Regions from separate parts of the Gilvimarinus sp. DA14 genome, predicted to be linked through region 1. Evidence: predicted binding sites of a transcription regulator. Region 1 holds the regulator's gene; the other holds the start of a gene.

What was found. The regulator PhoB, encoded in region 1, activates phosphate uptake and scavenging genes when phosphate is short. The targets are predictions, from matches to a motif close to TGTCATAAANNTGTAACA.
Region 2: the regulator PhoB is predicted to act here: its motif matches at 2,140-2,157, upstream of NHM04_RS05050 (porin).

Annotation. Positions count from the first base shown of each region.
Region 1 covers NZ_CP100350.1:2,277,216-2,280,589, reverse strand. Annotated here, with positions in the region: gene NHM04_RS09985 (cellulase family glycosylhydrolase) at 1-102, opposite strand, end outside; gene phoR (phosphate regulon sensor histidine kinase PhoR) at 152-1,474, opposite strand; gene phoB (phosphate regulon transcriptional regulator PhoB) at 1,519-2,214, opposite strand; gene ubiA (4-hydroxybenzoate octaprenyltransferase) at 2,396-3,268, opposite strand; gene NHM04_RS09965 (chorismate lyase) at 3,265-3,374, opposite strand, start outside.
Region 2 covers NZ_CP100350.1:1,146,133-1,149,506, reverse strand. Annotated here, with positions in the region: gene NHM04_RS05065 (hypothetical protein) at 28-417, shown strand; gene NHM04_RS05060 (DUF692 domain-containing protein) at 417-1,274, shown strand; gene NHM04_RS05055 (DUF2063 domain-containing protein) at 1,271-2,005, shown strand; gene NHM04_RS05050 (porin) at 2,213-3,118, shown strand; gene NHM04_RS05045 (hypothetical protein) at 3,118-3,374, shown strand, end outside.

The DNA.
Region 1 (3,374 bases):
GCGCCCTTTAACGTAAAAGCCGGGTTTGTCACTGGCGGCCAGCGTTTGGCCGGTGAGCAGACAAAACAACAGGGCGGAAAGTGGAAGCAAACGTGTCAGCATCAGAGCACTCAAATTAAGCTATTGAGTCCCTAGTGTAACCTCTGCGGGGCTACTTGTCCGCCGGACGCAAGCCGGTGCGGCCATCGTTGGCGGGGAAGACGCAAGTAAAAACACTGCCTTTGCCGACCTCGCTGTTAATTTGTAATTCGGCGTCGTGGCGCAGCAGTACGTGCTTTACAATCGCCAGGCCCAAACCAGTGCCGCCAGTTTTGCTGTTGCGACTGGCATCGACGCGATAAAACCGCTCGGTGAGGTGGGGAATGTGTTTGGTTTCGAAGCCGGTGCCGTTATCCGTCACCGAAAAGTACACACTGGGCCCGCTGCGCCACAGGCGCATGGCAATTTTGCCCTTCTCGGGGGTGTATTTTACTGCGTTAATGACTAGGTTAGAGAAAGCGCTGTGCAGCTCCTTCTCGTTGCCAATAATGCTGATGGGCTCGTCGCAGTGCAGGCTCAGCTGTTGCTGCTTTTCGCTCGCCAGCACCCAGGCTTCGGATTTTACCGTTTGTAGCAAAGGCTCCAGCGGCATGCTCTTTTGGTTAAAGCCGGTATCCGCAGTTTCCAACTTTGACAGCATGATCAAATCGTTAATCAACAGCGACATGCGTTTGGATTGCTGTTGCATTTGCTCCAAAGGCTTGTCCCAGGTGGGAATACTGTTATTGTCGGCCAGGGTTTCCAAATAGCCACTAATCACCGTCAGAGGGGTGCGCAGCTCGTGGGAGACATTGGCCACAAAGTCCTTGCGCATTTGCTCCAAGTGGTAAATTTGGGTGATATCGCGCACCACGATCAGCCGTTCGTTTTTACCAAAGCGGGTAATTTGAAACTGCAGGCGTTTGTCGGGAAAGCGCGGCGAGGGTATATCCAAAGGCTCGGCATAGTCGCCTGCTTCAAAGTAATCCACAAAACGCGGGTGGCGAATAAAATTAATGACCGATTGCCCCTGATCGGAATTGTAAAACCCCAATAAGCGTTGCGCTGCAGGGTTCCACCAGTCGAGGTAGCCGCGCCAGTCCAATAGAATAACGCCGTCCTTTAGCGCCGAAGTAGTTTCCTGAACCCGGTTGATAACCGCCTGCAGATTTTTCTTCTCGCGTTTTTGGCGGCGTTGCAAATGGTAGATGGCATCAAACACATCACCCCACAAGCCGGTGGATTCGGGCGGCTGTGCCTTGCGCTTGCCCTGTAGCCAAATATTCAAGCGCAGCATCTGCCACAGGTTCCAGCCGATATACCAGAAGGTACAGGCGACCAGTGTCCAGGCAAGTTGATCGAGCAGAAGGCCGATGACAAAAGCGATGGCCAATACTACGGCCAGGCGTTTGAGTTCGGCGTGAAATCCCTGTAGCAAAGCGGAACCTATTTGCAAATCGGAGCCCGGCGGTACCGGGCTAAAGCGAAGATGGGGCTAGCTTAACCCGCTTTAGTAGAAAAGCGATAGCCGGTGCCGCGCACAGTTTGCACTAAGTTTTCGTGCTGGTCGACGGTGAGGGCTTTGCGCAGGCGGCGAATGTGAACATCAACGGTGCGCTCTTCCACATAGACATTGCCGCCCCATACATGATCCAGCAATTGGCTGCGGGTATAGGCGCGCTCCTGGTGGGTGAGGAAAAACTGGAGCAGGCGAAACTCGGTGGGGCCCATATCCACTTCGCGATCGTTGATGGTAACGCGGTGGCTGGCTGGGTCCAGGCACAAGCCCTGCACTTTAATCGGCTGGCTAGAGGACTGCGGATCGGCGCGGCGCAGCACTGCTTTCAAGCGTGCTACCAGTTCGCGCGGCGAGAAGGGCTTGGTGATGTAATCGTCAGCGCCCACTTCCAGCCCCTGAATTTTATTGTCCTCTTCGCCCTTGGCGGTGAGCATAATAATAGGGATATTGGCGGTGACTTCATCGCGCTTTAAGCGCCGCGCCAACTCAATGCCACTGGTGCCCGGCATCATCCAGTCGAGCAAAATTAAATCTGGTTTTTCATCGATGATCAAACCGTGTGCATCCTGCGCATTCGACGCTTCCAAACACCGGTACTCGGCCATTTCCAGTGCGATACGCAACATATCGCGAATGGCGGATTCGTCGTCAACGATTAGGATGGTGCGACTTGTCATATTGCCTGCCTGTGATCCAACTTTGGTGGAGCGGAAATTCTAAGAGGGAAGAACCTTACCTGGTAATTCGCGGCGGTGAGCGGTTGTTTTCCCGCCGGGGCTCCTCCGTGCAAGCGTATTTAATGTATTAATTGTTGCATATTTATGACAGTTCGGCGTTCATTTTTACATACTGTGTGCTTTAGCGGATATCCAGCGTACCCAAAACGATACCAATAAATACCGCGAGGCCCACCCAGTTGTTATTTAAAAATGCCTTAAAGCAGGGGCCGCGTTGGCGATAGCGAATGAGTTTTTGCTGGTAGATAAACAGCGCTGCCGCGGCGGCTACGCCCAGGTAGTAAAAATTGTTTAGCTCAAAGCGAGGCTTCATTAGTAGCAGGCCAAAAATCACCAGCACCTGCAAGGTGGCGGTGATGACACGGTCCTGATCACCAAACAGCACCGCGGTGGATTTAATACCCACTTGCAAGTCGTCGTCTCTATCGACCATGGCGTAGAAGGTGTCGTATACCACGGTCCAGATTAGCACCGTAAAATATATTAGCCATGTCTCGGCGGGCACAGAATCGCGCACACTGGCAAATGCCATGGGGATACCCCAGGCAAAAGCCGCCCCCAGCACTACTTGGGGTAAGTGGGTATAGCGCTTCATAAATGGGTAGCAACAGGCCAGCGCCAAGCCGCCAAAGGCCAGCCACAGGGTAAGGGTGTTGGTTAGCAGCACCAAAATAAACGCTACGCAGACCAGAGCGGCAAAGACGGCCCAGGCCTCGGACACGGTTACGCGCCCGGTGGCCAGGGGGCGGTCTTGGGTGCGCTTTACATGGCCATCAAAATCGCGGTCGGCATAGTCGTTAATCACACAGCCGGCCGAGCGCATGACAATGGCGCCCAGGGTGTAGATGACAAACAAATCCAATCTCGGCAATCCGTCGGATGCAAGCCACAGCCCCCAGAGGGTGGGCCACAACACCAGCAGCCAGCCAATGGGGCGGTTGAGGCGGGTCAATTGCGCGTAGAGCTTGAGCCGGTTTAGGCTTGCGGTTTTCATGGCCTTTGGTCTCCTGACACCCGGGTGACAAACCCGGGCAAAAATACTTCGCTCACTAAAATGTGCCGGCCGTAAAGCCCAAAAATCGAGCGTCTTCCCCAGAGCA
Region 2 (3,374 bases), 1.1 Mb from region 1:
TGTTAGTTAATCAATGGAGATGGTGTTATGAGCAAATCGTTTAAATCCCCCCTTGCGGCCGCTGTGGGCGCCGCCTTTATTGCCGGGGCTGTGGCCGCCCCTGCGGTTTCAGCGGCTGAAAATCCTTTTGCTGCAGAGCCTTTGCAAAGCGGCTACAAACTTGCTGAGCGCGACGTTGAGGGCAAGTGCGGCGAAGGCAAATGTGGCGGCGAAAAGGCCGATAAAGAAGGCAAATGCGGCGAAGGCAAGTGCGGCGGCGAGAAGGCCGATAAAGAAGGGAAATGCGGCGAAGGCAAGTGCGGCGGTGAGAAAGCCGATAAAGAGGGAAAATGTGGTGAAGGCAAGTGCGGCGGCGAAAAGGCCGATGCCAAAGCCGACAAAGAAGGTAAGTGCGGCGAAGGTACGTGCGGCCACTGATGAGTGAGCATCGTTTTGCGGTATCCGGGGCGGGCCTTGGCCTGCGCCGGAGCCTGTTGCAGCCGCTGGAGGAAATCGAGCCTCAGGCGATCGATTTTATGGAAGTAGCGCCGGAGAACTGGATTAACGTTGGGGGCCGCTGGGGTAAGCAGTTGCGCCGCTATACCGAACGCTATCCTTTTGTCTGTCACGGATTGTCGCTTTCCATCGGCTCGCGAGACCCGTTAGATGTCGGGCTGTTGCGCCGCGTTAAAGCGTTTATCAACGAGCACAAGATTCGCGGTTATTCTGAGCATCTCAGCTTTTGCAGTGATCAGGGGCATTTGTACGACCTCTTACCCATACCCTTTACCGAAGAGTCGGTGCGCCATGTGGCGCAAAGGGTTCGACAGGCACAGGATATTCTGGGGCAGCGAATAGCGCTGGAAAATGCCTCCTATTACTGCACGCCCGGCCAGCAGATGAGTGAAGCCGAATTTATAAGCGCGGTGCTCGCCGAGGCAGATTGCAGCCTGTTGCTGGATGTTAATAACATTATCGTCAACAGCATTAACCACGGTTACGACGCCGAAGAATTCTTGCGCAAGTTACCACTGGAGCGGGTGGCTTACGCGCACATTGCCGGTCATTACCACCAGGCAGAGGACTTGCGGGTGGATACCCACGGCGCTGCGGTGGAGCCACCTGCCTGGCAACTGCTCGACAGGTTTTATCAGCTGGCGGGGTCGGTGCCCACTTTATTGGAGCGGGATTTCAATATTCCCCCGGTAGCCGAGCTCCTCAATGAGGTAGCGCAAATTCGTAAGTATCAGAATACCAGTGCGACGCGCAGTAAGCGCCAAGGTGTGCTGGCATGAGCCAGATCCAGCGCCAGTTTGCCGCACATTTACGTGCTCCTGTACGCAATCCCGCCCCCGAAGGGATAGAAGAGCGGCGCTTGGACATTTACCGGGACTTGATTTACAACAATATCGAGGGCTTTATTGCCGGAGGTTTCCCGGTCCTGCGGGAAATACTGGCGGATGATCATTGGCACCAGTTGGTGCGGGATTTTATCGATCGGCATCAAAGCGCAAGCCCCTACTTTTTGCAGATTAGCCAGGAGTTTTTGACCTATCTGCAAAACGAGCGCGCGCCGGACCCGAGAGATCCACCGTTTTTGCTAGAACTGGCCCATTATGAATGGGTGGAGCTGGCCCTGGACGTGGCGGATGAAACGTTACCAGAGGCAGTCCCGCATGATGATTTGCTGTCGGCTGGAATTGAAGTATCCAAGCTTTTGTGGTGTCTGAGTTATCAGTACCCCGTCCATCGGTTGGGACCGGGCTATCAGCCACAGACCCCGCCTGCCGAACTCACCTATTTGCTGGTCTACCGCAATCGCGCCGATCAAGTGGAATTTATGCTCAGCAATGCGGCGACAGTTCACTTTATTAAGTTGTTGCAAGAGCGCGCTGGCAGCGCCAGTGACGCTCTTGCCCGATTGGCAGCCGACATGGGCGGCGTAGACCCGGCCGGGCTTGCCAGTTTTGCCCGCAACTTACTCCTGGATCTTCAGGCCCGTGACATTTTATGGGCGGCCAAATAACCCCTAGCGGGCAAAAATCTCCATTTCTGACTATCCTTTGTGGTGAGTAGAGCGACATTTTTGCTAATCCGTTTCGCAAAAAAAACACGCTTTGTAACAATAATGAAATAATTGCCCGGCAAGATGCGCGAGCTTGTAATAAATATGTCACTAAAATGTAATCTTTAAGACATAAAAGCGTCACGTTAAAGGGCAGAGGAGCGAATTATGCGGTATTGGTTAGGGGGGCTGAGCGCCCTGGCATTTCTTGCGCAACCGTCGGTTGCGGTAACTTTATACGGTAAAGCCAATGTAGCTTTCCAGCAGGCCGACGAAGCCGGTGATAGAGAGCTGGAGCTACAGAGCAACTCGTCCAGAATCGGGCTTATGGGTGATAACGCCATCGCCGAAGATGTACTGGTGATTTATCGCTTCGAGTATGAAACCAGTGTTGATGATGGCGATAAGGATGGTCAAACGCTAACCCAGCGCAATATCTATCTGGGATTACAGACAAATTACGGCACCTTGATGGGCGGTGTGTACGATTCTCCATTGAAAACATCGGCCTCTAAAGTGGACTTGTTTAACGACATGGAGGGCGATATTCGCAATATTTTTGCCGGTGAAAATCGCAGTAAGAATGTTATTCAGTATGTCAGCCCAAAATCTTGGGGGCCGCTGACTGCTAAGGCGGCCTATGTGACCAAAGAGACTGATGGTATCGATGGTTGGTCTACGTCTCTGGCTTACGACCAGGGCGCCTTTTACGTTGCGGCGGCCATGGACAGTAATATAGAAGAGAATGTTACTGGCCAGAAAACATGGCGTTTGGTGGGGGCTTACACCCTCGGGCCGGTGATGCTTGGCGGCGCCTGGGAGAAATATGAACAGCAGGAGAATGAGGGCAACGGGTATTTTGCCTCGGCGCAATGGAATATCACCGACAAGTGGGTGTTTAAAACTCAGTATGGTGAGTCGGATATCAAAATAGAGGGGCGCGAGTCTTTCAGCATCGGCGGCGATTACAAGTTTGATAAGCGTACCCGCACCTTCGTGTACTACACTCGCAACCAAGATGATGTTATTCGTGACGACGACTATCTGGGCGTGGGTATGGAGTTGAAGTTTTAATGTTGTCCCGTACACACTTGTCCGCGCTTGTGACGATCGTGAGCTTGCTGTGGTGTGCCGCCGTTTTCGCGACAGAGGCTGACTGCGAACCGGCGGTGGACATGATTGAGTCGAACGATGCGGTTAATCGCATGGCAGAGTGCGATTACAGTGACCGGGGCATCAATGGCTGGCTGGCAAACTTGGGTTCTCGTAGCAAAGCCGCTCAGCCCAAGGCCGAAACGGCTGCGCAACCATCGCAAACTGAGATTGAGTC